One region of the Streptomyces sp. Tu6071 genome, then DNA from elsewhere that is predicted to be linked to it. Evidence: riboswitches for the same ligand, from Rfam matches in the RefSeq annotation. Region 1 holds a riboswitch; each other region holds the start of a gene.
The links. Region 1 has a riboswitch for cobalamin ahead of metE (5-methyltetrahydropteroyltriglutamate--homocysteine S-methyltransferase). Riboswitches for the same ligand answer to the same signal wherever they lie in the genome.
Positions count from the first base shown of each region.

Region 2: another riboswitch for cobalamin. It lies ahead of STTU_RS09715 (ribonucleoside-diphosphate reductase subunit alpha); the one in region 1 lies ahead of metE (5-methyltetrahydropteroyltriglutamate--homocysteine S-methyltransferase).
Region 3: another riboswitch for cobalamin. It lies ahead of STTU_RS26735 (cobalamin biosynthesis protein); the one in region 1 lies ahead of metE (5-methyltetrahydropteroyltriglutamate--homocysteine S-methyltransferase).

Region 1 is NZ_CM001165.1:494,297-499,582, reverse strand. Features, by position in the region: gene STTU_RS02005 (bifunctional 2-methylcitrate synthase/citrate synthase) at 1-915, shown strand, start outside; gene metE (5-methyltetrahydropteroyltriglutamate--homocysteine S-methyltransferase) at 1,011-3,326, opposite strand; cobalamin riboswitch at 3,490-3,680, opposite strand; gene STTU_RS01995 (winged helix-turn-helix transcriptional regulator) at 3,754-4,296, opposite strand; gene STTU_RS01990 (MFS transporter) at 4,440-5,286, shown strand, end outside.
Region 2 is NZ_CM001165.1:2,402,556-2,407,841, forward strand. Features, by position in the region: gene STTU_RS09700 (GntR family transcriptional regulator) at 1-561, shown strand, start outside; gene STTU_RS09705 (DUF3311 domain-containing protein) at 766-1,056, shown strand; gene mctP (monocarboxylate uptake permease MctP) at 1,053-2,681, shown strand; cobalamin riboswitch at 3,060-3,181, shown strand; gene STTU_RS09715 (ribonucleoside-diphosphate reductase subunit alpha) at 3,319-5,286, shown strand, end outside.
Region 3 is NZ_CM001165.1:6,320,592-6,325,877, forward strand. Features, by position in the region: gene STTU_RS26725 (putative cobaltochelatase) at 1-436, opposite strand, end outside; gene STTU_RS26730 (cobyric acid synthase) at 526-2,040, opposite strand; gene STTU_RS26735 (cobalamin biosynthesis protein) at 2,037-2,993, opposite strand; cobalamin riboswitch at 3,104-3,236, opposite strand; gene STTU_RS26740 (hypothetical protein) at 3,407-3,661, opposite strand; gene STTU_RS26745 (inorganic phosphate transporter) at 3,673-4,965, opposite strand; gene STTU_RS26750 (lysozyme) at 5,193-5,286, opposite strand, start outside.

The sequences.
Region 1 (5,286 bases):
CGCGCCCTGCGCCCGCTCAACCGCACCGAGTCCGAGCTGCTCGCCCGGCTGCCCGAGACGTGTCACCCGATGGACGTCCTGCGCACCGCCGTGAGCCTCTTCGGCGCCGAGGACCCGCGCGAGGACGACAACGGCGAGGAAGCGAACCTCGCGAAGTCGCTGTCCCTCTTCGCGAAGCTCCCCACCGTCGTCGCGGCCCACCAGCGCCGCCGCCGCGGTCTCGACCCGATCGCCCCGGACCCGCGGCTCGGCTACGCCGAGAACTTCTTCCACATGTGCTTCGGCGAGGTCCCGGACGAGGAGGTCGTGCGCTGCTTCGAGATCTCCCTCACGCTCTACGCCGAGCACAGCTTCAACGCCTCGACCTTCACCGCGCGCGTCATCACCTCGACGCTCTCCGACCTCTACAGCGCCGTCACCGGCGCGATCGGCGCGCTCAAGGGCCCCCTGCACGGCGGCGCCAACGAGGCCGTGATGGACATGCTCGACGAGGTGCGCGATCCGGCCGACGCCGCGCGCTGGCTCGACCAGGCGCTCGCCGAGAAGCGCAAGATCATGGGCTTCGGCCACCGCGTCTACAAGAACGGCGACTCGCGCGTCCCGATCATGCAGGGCGCGCTCGACCGGCTCGTGGCGCAGAGCGACAACCCCGAGGCCCCGCGGCTGGACAAGCTCCACGCGGCGCTGCGCGAGGCGATGTTCGAGCGCAAGCAGATCCACCCGAACCTGGACTACCCGGCCGGTCTCGCCTACCACCTCATGGGCTTCGACACCCCGGTCTTCACGCCCATCTTCGTGATGAGCCGCGTCACGGGGTGGACCGCGCACATCATCGAGCAGCTCTCGCACAACTCGCTGATCCGTCCGCTCGCCTCCTACGACGGTGTGGCGCAGCGCGAGGTGCCCAAGGGCTGAACGGTCGTCCGCCGGGCGGTGACGGGGAGGTCCCGCCCGGCGGGCAGGAGGCGGGGGCGCGGCGCCCTGACGCGCCGCGCCCCCGCCTCATCGGCTCACGCGTCCAGCTCGCCCCGCACCGTCCGGGCCGCCGCCACCAGGTGCTCCAGCGAGGCACGGGTCTCCGGCCACCCGCGCGTCTTCAGGCCGCAGTCCGGATTGACCCACAGCCGCTCCGGGGGGATCGCCTTGAGCCCCGTGCGCAGCAGCGCCGCGACCTCGTCCGCGCCGGGGACGCGCGGCGAGTGGATGTCGTACACGCCGGGACCGGCCTCGCGGGGGTACCCGTGCGCGGCGAGCTCGTGCGCGATCTGCATGTGCGAGCGCGCCGCCTCCAGGCTGATGACATCGGCGTCGAGGTCGTCGATCGCGTCCACGACGTCGCCGAACTCGGCGTAGCACATGTGCGTGTGCACCTGCGTGTGGGCATCGACGCCGCTCGTCGTGAGGCGGAACGCCTCGGTGGCCCAGGCGAGGTAGGCCGGGCGCGCGTCGGTGCGCAGCGGCAGCGTCTCGCGCAGCGCGGGCTCGTCGACCTGGATGACGCGCGTCCCGGCCGCCTCCAGGTCCCGCACCTCGTCCCTCAGCGCGAGCGCGACCTGCCGCGCCGTCTCGCCGAGCGGCTGGTCGTCCCGGACGAAGGACCACGCGAGCATCGTGACGGGCCCGGTCAGCATCCCCTTGACCGGCTTCGCGGTGAGCGACTGCGCGTAGGCCGTCCAGCGCACCGTCATCGGCGCCGGCCGCGAGACGTCGCCCGCGAGCACGGGCGGGCGCACGTACCGCGTCCCGTAGGACTGCACCCAGCCGTGCCGCGTGGCGAGGTACCCCGACAACCGCTCGGCGAAGTACTGCACCATGTCGTTGCGTTCGGGCTCGCCGTGCACGAGGACGTCGAGCCCGGCCTCCTCCTGGAAGGAGACCACCTGCCGGATCTCCTCCTCGATGCGCTTCTCGTACCCGGCCGTGTCGAGGCGCCCGGCGCGCAGGTCCGCGCGCGCGGCGCGGATCGCGCCGGTCTGCGGGAAGGACCCGATCGTCGTGGTGGGCAGCGGCGGCAGGGCGAGGTGCGCGCGCTGCGCGGCGGCGCGTTCCCGGTACGGGGCCGGGCGGCGCGCGTCGGCGTCGGTCACGGCGGCCGTGCGGGCCCGTACCGCCGGGTCGTGGGTGAGCGGGGACGCGGCGCGCGAGGCGAGCGCGGCGCGGTTGGCGGCGAGTGCGGCGGCGACCGCCTCCGTGCCGTGGGTCAGCGCCTTCGCGAGCGTCGCGAGTTCGGCGGTCTTCTGCCGGGCGAAGGCGAGCCAGCGCAGGACCTGCGGATCGATGTCCTTCTCGCGCGCGGCGTCGAGCGGGACGTGGAGCAGCGAGCAGGACGCGGAGACGTCGACGCGGTCCGCGAGACCGAGCAGCGTGCCGAGCGTCGCGAGGGCCCGCTCCAGGTCGCCGGTCCAGATGTTGCGCCCGTCGACGACCCCGGCGACGAGCCGCTTGCCCGGCAGGCCCCCGGCGGCGGCGAGCGCGTCGAGGTTCGCGGACGCCGCTCCGGTGAAGTCGAGCGCGAGCCCGTCCACGGGGGCCTTCGCGAGGACGGGCAGCGCCTCGCCGAGCCGGTCGAAGTAGCTCGCGACGAGGAGCTTCGGGCGGTCGGCACGGCCGCCGAGGTACGCGTAGGCCCGTTCGGCGGCGGCGAGTTCGGCGGGGGTGCGGTCCTGGACGAGCGCGGGCTCGTCGAGCTGGACCCACTCCGCGCCGGCCGCCCGCAGGTCGGCGAGGACTTCCTCGTACACGGGGAGCAGCCGGTCGAGCAGGCTCAGCGGCGCGAAACCGTCCTCGGTGCCGGGGGCGGCCTTGGCGAGCAGGAGGTAGGTGACCGGGCCGACGAGGACGGGCCGCGCGCGCAGCCCGAGGGCGAGCGCCTCGCGCAGCTCGCCGACCTGCTTCGCGGAGTCGGCGGTGAACCCGGTGTCCGGGCCCAGCTCGGGCACGAGGTAGTGGTAATTCGTGTCGAACCACTTCGTCATCTCCAGCGGCGCGACGTCCCGCGTGCCGCGTGCCATGGCGAAGTAGCCGTCGAGCGCGTCGGCCGCGACGGCGGCGCGGTGGCGCGCGGGGATCGCGCCGACCATGACGCTCGTGTCGAGCACGTGGTCGTAGAGGGAGAAGTCGCCGGTGGGGACTTCGTCGGCGCCGTCGGAGGCGAGCTGTCGCCAGGCGGCGGCGCGCAGTCCGCGTGCGGTGTCCTGGAGACGCGCGGCGTCGACGCGGCCCTGCCAATATCCCTCGACCGCCTTCTTCAGCTCCCTGTCGGGGCCCTGGCGGGGGTAGCCGTACACGGTGGCCCGTGCTGCCGCGGCTGCGGACTTCGGTGTCACGGAGATCTCCTTCGCGAGATGAATCCCTGAGATCCCGGGTGTCCACGGGGGCGCGAAGGAACGACGAAGGAGGCGGGACCGCTTGCGTCCGCCGCCTGTGCTCGCCGACCCGCCCACGAGGTCACCGGGATGTCCGGGCGCGCTGTCGGAGCGCGTCCGGGCGACTGGCAGGTCTTCGGACTCGCGGGCACGCCCTCCGGACGGAGGACACCTACTGGCCGTCGCTTCCCAGACCCGTACCCGGGCCCAGTGCGTATGACGGCGGTCGTTCCCGCTCACCGCTGCGGGGCAGTCCCGGATTCCCACCGGGTTCCCTCTTGCGACGCTCCCGCCTGGCGGACGGGGCGAACCAGTCGCTGCGGGCAGTGTAGGGGCTGCGGGGGAGAGGGCGGTGGGGGCGTTCGGGGAGTGGACCGGTCCGGGTGGTTCAGCCCCGCGCCGTGATCCCCGTGGTGTCGACCGGGTCGAGGATGCGGCGGCGGCGCAGCAGGACGCGGCTGACCGGGTCGGCCGGGTCGGGGTCGAGGCCCGGCCCGGGGAGCATGTCGATGTCGCCGGGCTCGGGAAGCGTCCCGCAGTGCGGGCACGTGCCCTGGAGGGCGAGCGGGGTGTCGCACTGCGCGTGCCGGAACTCGCGCAGCGGCCGGGTGCCGCCGAACTCGCCGCGTCCCCACACGCCGAGCCCGTACAGGACGAGCCACAGGCTCTCGCCGCGTGGCGTCAGCACGTACTCCTCGCGGGGCGGTGACTCCTGGTAGCGGCGCTTGACGAGGATGCCGTGCTCGGTGAGGGACTGGAGGCGGGCCGCGAGGACGGCGCGCGGCACGCCGAGGTGCGCGAGGAAGTCGTTGTAGCGGCGCACCCCGTAGAAGGCGTCGCGGACGATCAGGATCGTCCACCGCTCGCCGATGATCTCCAGCGCGCGGGCGACGGAGCACTCCTGCCGCGCGTAGTCCTTGCCGAGAGCCATGGGGCCCAGCGTACCCGTTTTGCGGTTCGGTGAACGAACCGACTGTGCTACGGTCGGCCCGTTCAAGGTTCAGTGAACGAACTTAAGGGGCCGCAAGGCGGGTTGAGTCCCGCTGCCGCGTGCCGGAGGCTGGGGAGGACGACATGGGGCGTGGTACGGACGGGCCGACGAGGACGGGGCCGGGGGCGGCGGTACGGGAACGGGAGCGGCGCCCCGCCGGGCCCGCGCGCGTGACGGGGCGCGGGGTGCTCCTGCTGACGACGGTCGCGACGGTCCTCGCGATGATGAACTACACGGGCCCCCTCGTGACGGTCCCCGCCACCGTCGCGGATCTCGGGACGGGCGTCTCGGCGCAGTCGTGGCTGCTCAATGGCACCCCGCTGGGGCTCGCCGCGGTGCTGCTCGTGGCGGGTTCGCTCGCGGACGACCTGGGGCGGCGGCGGATGTTCACGGTGGGCGTCCTGGCGCTCGGCGTGACGACGGGGCTCGGCGCGCTCGCGCCGTCCACGGTGCTGTTCACCGTGGCGCGCGTCGCGCAGGGCGCGGCGAGTGCGGCGGTCCTCACGAGCAGTCTCGGACTGATCGCCCACGCCTTCCCCGGCGGCGCGGCGCGGATCAAAGCCACGGGGATGTGGGGCGCGGGCGTGAGCGCGGGGATCGCGCTCGGGCCGCTGCTCTTCGGCGCCTTCGGGCCGCTCGCGACGGCCTCGTGGGCGGCGGGGCTGCGCGGCGCCGAGTGGCGGGCGGGGTACGTCGTCCTCGCCGTCCTGCTCCTGCTGCTCGCCGCGCTCCTGCCGGGGCGGCTGCCCGAGTGGCGCACGCCGCGCGAGGGGCGCGCGGACGTGGCGGGCGCCGTGGTGCTCGGCGCGGCGGCGGTCGCGCTGCTCGCGGGGCTCACGTGGGGCCGGGACGGCTGGGGCGCGGTACGGGTGTGGGTGGTGCTGGGCGCGGCACTCGTCCTCGCGGCGGTGTTCCTCGCCGTCGAGCGGC
Region 2 (5,286 bases), 1.9 Mb from region 1:
GAACTCGTCGTCGAGGGCCGGCTCGAACGCATCCAGGGCAAGGGCACCTTCGTCGCGAAGCCGAAGGTCTCGCAGGCGCTGCAACTGACCTCGTACACCGAGGACATGCGCGCCCAGGGGCTGGAACCGACGTCCCAGCTCCTGGACATCGGCTACGTCACGGCCGACGAGCGCCTCGCCGGGCTGCTCGACATCGACTCGGGCGGCAGGGTGCTGCGCATCGAGCGGCTGCGCCTCGCGAGCGGGGAGCCGATGGCGATCGAGACGACCCACCTGGCGGCCAAGCGCTTTCCCGCGCTGCGCCGTTCGCTCGTCAAGTACACCTCGCTCTACACCGCGCTCTCCGAGGTCTACGACGTGCGGCTCGCCGAGGCCGAGGAGACGATCGAGACCTCGCTCGCGACCCCGCGCGAGGCGTCCCTGCTCGGCACCGACGTGGGCCTGCCGATGCTGCTGCTCTCGCGGCACTCGGTGGACGGGCGCGGGGAACCGGTGGAGTGGGTGCGCTCCGTCTACCGGGGCGACCGTTACAAGTTCGTGGCCAACCTGCGCCGGCCGTAAGTCCGATACCTCCCGAAGGACAAAAACCCCCGCCCGCGCACACCCCGGACACCCCGGGCGCGGGCGACCGCCCGAACGCGTCCGCTATGCGGTACAGGGGTGTTGCCTGGCCGGTAACTGCCCTACATTTCCGCCGTCGCGTCGCGTGCGGCGACGCGTGCCCGCGCACACCGAGGTGCGCGGGGGAACGAGGGGAGCCGGAACATGGCACGGGACGCGGGAACGACGGCGGAGCCGGGGGGAGGTGACGGGACGCTGCCGGTCGTGACCCCTTTGCGGATCGTGGTCGGGCTCTGTCTCGTCGCGCCCTTCGTGGCGATGCTGTGGGTGGGTTCGTACGCGAAGATCGACCCGACCTTCATCGGGATTCCGTTCTTCTACTGGTACCAGATGCTGTGGGTCTTCATCTCCAGCGGACTGACCTTCCTCGCCTACAAGTTGTGGCAGCACGACCAGCGCGTGCGGCGCGCCCCGCGGGGCGGTGAGGTCAAGTGAAGGACGGCGTCAACGGGATCGCGCTCGCGGTCTTCATCTTCTTCTTCGTCGTCGTCACCGTCATGGGCTTCCTCGCGGCGCGCTGGCGGCGCTCCGGCGTGGAGAGCCTCGACGAATGGGGCCTCGGCGGTCGTTCCTTCGGCACCTGGGTGACCTGGTTCCTGCTCGGCGGCGACCTCTACACCGCGTACACCTTCGTCGCGGTCCCCGCGGCGATCTACGCGGGCGGCGCGGCCGGGTTCTACGCCGTGCCGTACACGATCCTCGTCTACCCGCTCATCTTCACCTTCCTGCCGCGCCTGTGGTCGGTCTCGCACCGGCACGGGTACGTGACGACCTCGGACTTCGTACGGGGCCGCTTCGGCTCCAAGGGACTCTCGCTCGCCGTCGCGCTCACCGGCATCCTCGCCACGATGCCGTACATCGCGCTGCAACTCGTCGGCATCCAGGCCGTCCTGGACGTCATGGGCGTGGGCGGCGGCGACGACACGAACTGGTTTGTCAAGGACCTGCCACTTCTGATCGCTTTCGCCGTACTCGCCGCGTACACGTACTCCTCGGGGCTGCGGGCCCCGGCGCTGATCGCCTTCGTCAAGGACGGGCTGATCTACCTCGTCATCGCGGTCGCGATCATCTACATCCCGATCAAGCTCGGCGGTTTCGACGACATCTTCGCGAAGGCCGGCGACGCGCTCTCGCAGAAGAACCCCGCGACGGGACAGCCGAAGGGCGCGCTCGCGCCCGGCGAGGCCGGGCAGTGGGGGTACGCGACGCTCGCCCTCGGCTCGGCGCTCGCGCTCTTCATGTACCCGCACTCGGTGACGGCGACGCTCTCGTCGAGCAAGCGGAACGTGATCCGGCGCAACACCACGATCCTGCCGCTCTACTCGCTCATGCTGGGGCTGCTCGCGCTCCTCGGCTTCATGGCGATCGCGAGCGGCGTCAAGGTGAGCAACGGCCAGCTCGCGATCCCGCAGCTCTTCGAGAACATGTTCCCGGACTGGTTCGCCGGGGTCGCCTTCGCCGCGATCGGCATCGGCGCGCTCGTCCCGGCGGCGATCATGTCGATCGCCGCGGCGAACCTCTTCACGCGCAACATCTACAAGGACTTCCTGAAGCCGGACGCGACCCCGGCGCAGGAGGCGCGGATCTCCAAGCTCGTCTCGCTGCTCGTGAAGGTCGGCGCGCTGATCTTCGTGCTCGGCATGGACAAGACAGTCGCGATCAACTTCCAGCTCCTCGGCGGCATCTGGATTCTCCAGACGCTCCCCGCGCTCGTCGGCGGCCTCTTCACGCGCTGGTTCCACCGCTGGGCGCTGCTCGCCGGCTGGGCGGCCGGGATGGCGTACGGGACGTGGGCGGCCTGGTCGACGTCCTCGCCGACGCAGGACCACTTCGGGGGCTCGTCGAAGGAGATCCCGGGGCTCGGCGAGATCGGGTACATCGGGATGACGGCCATCGTCCTGAACCTCGTGGTCACGGTCGTGCTCACCTTCGTCCTGCGGGCCTTCAAGGCGCCGGAGGGCGTGGACGAGACGCGGCCCTCGGACTACGTGGCCGACGCGGGCGACCCCGGCGTGAAGCAGGAGCTTCCGCCGGCGGTGCCGGAGACCGCGGGGCACTGACTCCCCGGGCGGGGGTTCGCGCGGGGCTCCGCCCCGGACCCCGCTCCTCGGACTCCCCCAGCCTTCGGCCGGGGGCCGCCGGGAGGGGCTGATTCTTTCAGCCCCTCCCGGCGTTCGTATGCCCCTGACATCTCCTCACTTTGCGCAACCGAAATGCGAACACGCGCACGCCCCGCTCCCCCCGGTAAAAACTCCGCCCCACCTCGCTTGTGGGGTCCCCTCAAGCCATACGATCGACGCCGCCGCCCCCACCGCCCCCCGTCACCCCACCGGGCACAGGACGCCTTGTCGGCACCCCACAACCGTTGACCCGCACGTAACAGTCCCCGCCCCCGACACAACATCTGGGGCCTCCTTTCCCGCCCGCCCCCCAGATGTATGCTCTTCCTCGCTGTCGGCAGGGGAATCCGGTGCGAGTCCGGGACTGTCCCGCAACGGTGTGCGACGCGCCCCGTGGCGTGTTGCGAGTCCGATGACCTGCCGAAAGCGCGCCGCCGTCCCACCCGGGCGCGGTGCCAGACGTCCGGGCCCCGCGGAAAGGGCCGGGGACGTGACGCGGTGTGCCCGAAAGCGCTGCCGTCGTCCCGTCGCCGCCCCGCACCCGAGGCCCCCAGCCGAGCGAGGGAGAGCCACCCCAGTGACCATCGCGCCAGCAGATCCCGCCTCATCGGTCGCGGCCGAGCAGGACCTTCCCGGGACCGCCTTGTTGCGGACCCTCACGGAACTCACCGCCGACCTCCCCGACACCGACCCCGGCCGGGTCGCCGCCGCCGCCCTGCGCGGTCGCAGCGCCCACGCCGACGAGGCGGAGCTGCGCGAGCTGGCCACCGAGGCCGCCGCCGGGCTCATCTCCGAGGACCCCGCCTACTCCCGGCTCGCCGCCCGCCTGCTGGCCCTCGCGATCGTCGAGGAGGCCGCGGGGCAGGGCGCGAGCGGCTTCGCGGCCTCCGTCGCCGTGGGCCACCGCGAGGGCCTCATCGGCGACCGCACGGCGGAGTTCGTCGCCGCGCACGCCGCCCGCCTGGACGCGCTCGTCGACACCGGGGGCGACGACCGCTTCGGCTACTTCGGCCTGCGCACCCTCTACAGCCGCTACCTCCTGCGCCACCCGATCACGCGCAAGGTCGTCGAGACCCCGCAGTACTTCCTGCTGCGCGTCGCGGCCGGGCTCGCCGCCGACGACAGCCTCCCGGCCGTCGACGAGGTCGCGAGCCTGTACCGGCTCATGAGCCGCCTGGACTACCTGCCCTCCTCGCCGACGCTCTTCAACTCCGGTACGCGGCACCCGCAGATGTCCTCGTGCTACCTCCTGGACTCGCCGAAGGACGAGCTGGACTCGATCTACGAGCGCTACCTCCAGGTCGCCCGGCTCTCCAAGCACGCGGGCGGCATCGGCATCGCGTACTCCCGCATCCGCTCGCGCGGTTCGCTGATCCGCGGCACCAACGGGCACTCGAACGGCATCGTCCCCTTCCTCAAGACGCTCGACTCCTCCGTCGCCGCCGTCAACCAGGGCGGGCGCCGCAAGGGCGCCGCGGCCGTCTACCTGGAGACGTGGCACTCGGACATCGAGGAGTTCCTGGAGCTGCGCGACAACACGGGCGAGGACCAGCGCCGCACGCACCACCTCAACCTCGCGCACTGGATTCCCGACGAGTTCATGCGCCGCGTCGCCGCCGACGCCGAGTGGTCGCTCTTCTCGCCGGCCGACGTGCCCGAGCTGACCGACCTGTGGGGCGAGGAGTTCGAGGCCGCGTACCGCGCCGCCGAGGCGAAGGGCCTGGCCCGCAAGACGATCCCGGCGCGCGAGCTGTACGGCCGCATGATGCGCACCCTCGCGCAGACCGGCCAGGGCTGGATGACCTTCAAGGACCACTCCAACCGCACCGCGAACCAGACCGCCGAGCCCGGCAGCGTCGTCCACTCCTCGAACCTGTGCACCGAGATCATCGAGGTCACCGACGACGGCGAGACCGCCGTGTGCAACCTCGGCTCGATCAACCTCGGCGCGTTCGTCGACAACGGCACGATCGACTGGGAGCGCCTGGACGAGACCGTCCGCACGGCCGTCACCTTCCTCGACCGCGTCGTGGACATCAACTTCTACCCGACCGACGAGGCGGCGAACTCCAACGCCCGCTGGCGGCCCGTGGGCCTGGGCGCGATGGGCCTCCAGGACGTCTTCTTCAAGCTGCGGCTGCCCTTCGACTCGGCCGAGGCGAAGGCCGTGTCGACCCGTATCGCCGAGCGCATCATGCTCGCCGCCTACGAGGCGTCCGTCGACCTCGCCGAGAAGCACGGCCCGGTCCCCGCCTGGGAGAAGACGCGGACCGCGCGCGGCGTCCTGCACCCCGACCACTACGACGTGGAGCGGACCTGGCCCGAGCGCTGGGAGGCGCTGCGCGCCCGTATCGCCAGGAGCGGCATGCGCAACTCGCTGCTCCTCGCGATCGCGCCGACCGCGACGATCGCCTCGATCGCCGGTGTCTACGAGTGCGTCGAGCCGCAGGTCTCCAACCTCTTCAAGCGCGAGACGCTCAGCGGCGAGTTCCTCCAGGTCAACGGCTACCTCGTCGAGGACCTGAAGAAGCTCGGCGTGTGGGAC
Region 3 (5,286 bases), 5.8 Mb from region 1:
GAAGGTTGACCTCGTCGACGTAGAGGATGCCGCGGTGCGCGGCGGCGAGCAGTCCCGGCTCGAACGCCTTGACGCCCTCGGCGAGCGCCCGCTCGATGTCGAGCGCGCCAACGAGCCGGTCCTCGGAGGCCCCCACGGGCAGCTCGACCATCCGCGCGGGGCGCCGCGACTCCGCCTGGGCGGGAGCGTGCGGCCCGTCGGGGCAGCGCGGATCGGGAGCGGCCGGATCGCACGAGAACCGGCACCCCGCCACGACGTCGGCCTCGGGCAGCAGCGCGGTGAGCGCCCGCACGGCGGTGGACTTGGCCGTCCCCTTCTCGCCGCGCACGAGCACCCCGCCGACGCGGGCGGAGACGGCGTTGAGGAGGAGGGCGAGCCGGAGATCGTCCTGCCCGACGAGGGCGGTGAAGGGGTAGGGATGGTCGGCGGTGGTCATGCGGGGGTCTTCCTTTCGTGAGGATTGCGGCACGGCCCGGGCACGCGTGATCGCGCCCTTCGGGCAGGTGGGGAGCGGGCCCCGCGGGGTCACCCCGGTGCTCCCGGCGGCACGAAGGGCAGTCCCGGCGGAGCCCCCCGCTCGATCAGTCGCAGCAGCGCACGCGTGTCGGCGTGCTCCTCGATCAGATCCGCGAGCGCCTCCAGCTGCTCCTCCCGCAGGGCCCCGAACTCCGTGTCCGGCGCCGGTACGAACCTCCGCCCCGCCTGCGCGGCGACCCTCCGCAGGAAGGCCCGCCGGAAGCCGTCGCTCTCCAGCGACCCGTGCCAGTGCGTCCCCCACACCGATCCGACCCGGCACCCGTCGAGGAACGGCTCGTCGCCGCCCCTCACCTCCGCGACCCCGTGGTGGATCTCGTAGCCGTCCACGGCCTCCCCGAGCGCGGTCCCCGAGGGCCGGGCGAGCGTCTTCCCGCGCGCGAACCGCACCCGTACCGGCAGCAGCCCGAGCCCCGCCACGGTCCCGGCCCGCGACTCGACCTCGTCCTCGATCAGCTCGCCGAGCAACTGGAAGCCGCCGCAGATCCCGAGCACGGGCCGCCCCTCGGCCGCCCGCCGGGCGAGCGCGTCCGCGAGCCCCCGCTCGCGCAGCCACTCCAGCGCCCGCACCGTCCCCCGCGTCCCCGGCACCACCACGAGGTCCGCGTCCACGAGGTCCGCCGCCCGGTCCACGAACCGCACGACGACGCCCGGTTCGGCAGCGAGCGCGTCCACGTCGGTGAAGTTCGACATGAGCGGCACGGCGCACACGGCGACCCGCAGCACCTCTTCCCCGAACGGCTCCGCGAGCCGCGACTCGCGCACCGCGCCGCGCAGGGAGACGGCCATGCCGTCCTCCTCGTCGATGCCGAGCCCCGGCCGGAACGGCAGCACCCCGAAGGTGTCCCGCCCCGTCAGGTCCCGCAGCATCCGCAGGCCCGGTTCGAGCAGCGAGACATCGCCTCGGAACTTGTTGACGAGGTACCCCGCGACGAGCGCCTGGTCCTCCGCCGAGAGCAGCGCCGTCGTCCCGAAGAACGAGGCGAAGACACCGCCCCTGTCGATGTCCCCGACCACCACGACCGGCAGTCGGGCCGCCCGCGCGATCCCCATGTTGACGAGGTCGGTACGGCGCAGGTTGATCTCCGCCGGGCTCCCCGCGCCCTCGCAGATCACCGCGTCGTACGTGCGCCGCAGCTCCGCGAGGCAGTCCACGACCGTCCCGAACAGCTCCGCCTGCTTCCCCCCGTGGTAGCCGCGCGCGCTCAGCTCGCCGAGCGGCTTCCCGAGGAGCACGACCTGGCTCGACCGCTCCCCGCCCGGCTTGAGCAGCACCGGGTTCATGAGCGCGCTCGGCTCGACGCGCGCGGCCTGCGCCTGCATCGCCTGCGCGCGGCCGATCTCGGCGCCTTCGCGCGTGACGAAGGAGTTGAGGGACATGTTCTGCCCCTTGAACGGCGCGACGCTCACCCCCCGCCGCACGAGCCACCGGCAGATCCCGGCCGTCACGACGCTCTTGCCCGCGTCCGAGGTCGTCCCGGCGACGAGCAGCCCGCCCCCGGTCACCGCGCACCCCCCGGGCGCCGCGCGACGACGAGCCGCGCCGCGACGCACACCCCGAGCGCCGCCCACGTCACCCGCCGCGAGAGCCGCACCGCCCGCTCGACGTCCGCCACGGCGACCGGCCGCCCGCGCCGCGCGTTGAGCACGGGCCGGTGCTCGACCCGGCCCCCGTACGACAGCGTCCCGCCGAGCCGCACCCCGAGCGCGCCCGCGAAGGCCGCCTCGACGGGCCCCGCGTTGGGGCTCGGGTGCCGGTGCGCGTCCTCCCGCACGGCGGCGAGCGCGGTACGGGGCGCGCCGCCCACGAGTGCGGCGAGCCCGGCGGTGAGCCGGGCGCCCGGGAAGCCCATGACGTCGTCGAGCCGCGCGGCGGACCAGCCGAACCGCAGGTGGCGCGGCGACTTGTGGCCCACCATCGCGTCGAGCGTGTTGACGGCCCGGAAGGCGACGAGTCCGGGCACGCCGCCGAGCGCGCCCCACACGAGCGCCCCGACGACCGCGTCCGAGGTGTTCTCGGCGACGGACTCGACGACGGCGCGCGCGATGCCGTCCGCGTCGAGCCGGCGGGGATCGCGCCCGCACAGGTGCGGCAGGCGCTCGCGCGCGGCGGCGAGATCGTCCGCTTCGAGCGCGGCGGCGAGCGCGCGGCCCTCGCGCGCGAGCGACGTACCGCCCACGACGGCCCACGTCACGAGCGCGGTGAGCGCGGCGGACGCGGCGGGGGAGCGGCGCGCGGCGGTACGGGAGGCGACGGCGGCGAGCGCGGTGGCGCCGCCCGCGCACAGCAGGGTGTGCAGGGCGCCCGCACCGCGCTGGTCGCGCCACAACGCCTTCTCGGCGACGCCCGCGAGAGACCCGTACGCCGCGACGGGGTGGCCGCGGCGCGGATCGCCGAAGAGGGAGTCGCCGAGCAGACCGGCGGTGGCGCCGACCGCGAAAACACGTCCGGCGGACATGGCGTCAGTCCGCCGTCACGCCTCGCCGGGGGAACGGGCGGGCTGGCGGGTGCGCACTGCGGCGGATGCCGGGCATGGGGGTGTCCTACTCTCAGGGTCCGCGCCCTGGTACGACGTGATTCGGCGCCGGGAGTTCCTGACTCACGGGGATCACTCCCCGCTCACAGTGGCGGGACCGCGCCGGATTCGCACCGGTACTTCCTCCACAGCCGCCGAAATGGCCCCGGCAGTGCATCACGCCCCGAGACCGGGCGTCAACTCGCACTTGACGCACTCCGGGCACATCGCCCGGTCCGGACGTCCGGCCCCCCGCGCCCCCGCCCACGTCGCACGGACGCCCCGCCCGCCCACGCGAAAGCCCCGCGCCGCCCCCCGTGCGGGGGGCCTCGCGGGGCCCGTGGTGCCGGTCCGTCTCAGGCCACGATCACGTAGATCCCGAACGCGACGGCCGCGAGGCACACGCCGAAGCACGCGTACGCGCCGAGCCGGGCGAGCAGCGCCTGCCCGCCCGCGCCCGTACCGCCGCCCGTACCGCCGTCCTCCGCCGCCGTCGCCGCCGAGGCGCGCGAGAGGCCCGCGATGCCGAGGGCGAAGGCGCCGCCGAGGCCCACGGTGACGAGCAGGCTCACGCCGAAGACGGAGCCGAGTGCCGCCCAGTCGATGTTCATGCCGGTTCCTTTCAGGCCGCGGTGCCGGAGCCCGCGGTGTGACGCGGGGTCTCGGCCGTCGCCGGGGCGGGGAGTTCCGCCGTGAGCGGGGGGTGGAGTGCGTCGGGCGCCTCGGCGGCCGTCGGCTGGACCGGCACCGTGAGCGTCCCGGCGGGCGGCGGCGCGACCGAGGCGAGGGCCTGGGTGATCACTCCGGCGGGCTCGGCGTCGCCGGTCACGTCGTGGTGGCTCACCGGCCGGCGCCGCGACAGGACGTAGATCGTCGCGGCTCCCGCGAGGAGCAGCACCCCGGTGAGCACGACGCCCCATGTGCCCTGGCGGGTCAGGAACTCGGCGCCCGCGCCGACGAGCGCGGCGGCGGGGAGCGTGAGCAGCCAGGCGATCGCCATCCGCCCGGCCGTGGACCAGCGCACCGTGCCGCCCTTGCGCCCGAGGCCCGCGCCCATCACCGAGCCGGAGCACGCCTGGGTCGTGGAGAGCGAGAAGCCGAGGTGCGAGGAGGCGAGGATGACGGTCGCCGCGCCGGTCTGCGAGGCGAAGCCCTGCGGCGGTTCGAGGTCGGTGAGTCCGGTGCCCATCGTGCGGATGATGCGCCAGCCGCCGAGGTACGTGCCGAGCGCGATCGCGCACCCGGCCGAGAGGATCACCCACACCGGCGGGTTGGCCCCCGGCTTGAGCACATCGCCCGTGACGAGGGCGAGCGTGATGATGCCCATCGTCTTCTGCGCGTCGTTGGTCCCGTGCGCGAGCGAGACGAGCCCGGCCGAGGCGATCTGCCCCACCCTGTAGCCCTTCGCCCCGGTCTTCTCGTCGACACCGCGGGTCAGCCGGTACGTCAGCCGGGTGGCCGCGAAGGCGGCGAGCCCCGCGACGACGGGCGCCGCCACGGCGGGGATCACGATCTTGGTGACGATCGTGCCGCCGTTGATGCTGGAGAAGCCCGCCGACATGACGGCCGCCCCGATGAGCCCGCCGAAGAGGGCGTGCGAGGAGCTGGAGGGCAGGCCGAGCAGCCAGGTGAGGAGGTTCCACAGGATGGCGCCGACGAGCGCCGCGAAGATCACTTCCGTCCTGAGCCCGGACTCGTCGACGATTCCCCCGGAGATCGTCTTGGCGACCTCCACCGAGAGGAAGGCACCCACGAGGTTGAGCGCCGCGGACATCGCCACGGCCGTCTTGGGCTTGAGGGCGCCGGTGGAGATGGTGGTCGCCATCGCGTTGGCGGTGTCGTGGAAACCGTTCGTGAAGTCGAACACGAGAGCGGTGACGATCACGATCCCGAGGAGAAGCGTGATGTGTTCCATTTACCCAGGCTTCTGTTGGACGTCAATGTCACGCCGAACGTAAGCAATCCGAGTGAACGGAAGATGAACTGGGGCGGGCGCTGTGGTGACCCCGTCCGGAGCGGCCCCTCGCGCGGGCCCGTGCGCGGGACCCGGGGCGCCGCCGGCGCGGGTTCCGCTTGCGCCCCGTACCCGTCCGCCGCCCCTCCCGCACCACCGCGCCCCGCGCCCCTTCCCTCGACGCCCCCTCAGCCGTCCGTGAAGCGCTCCAGGTCCCCCTGGGACCCGTTGAACACGTTCTGGTCACCGGGCAGCGGTCCCTTCACCGCGTACTGCCACAGC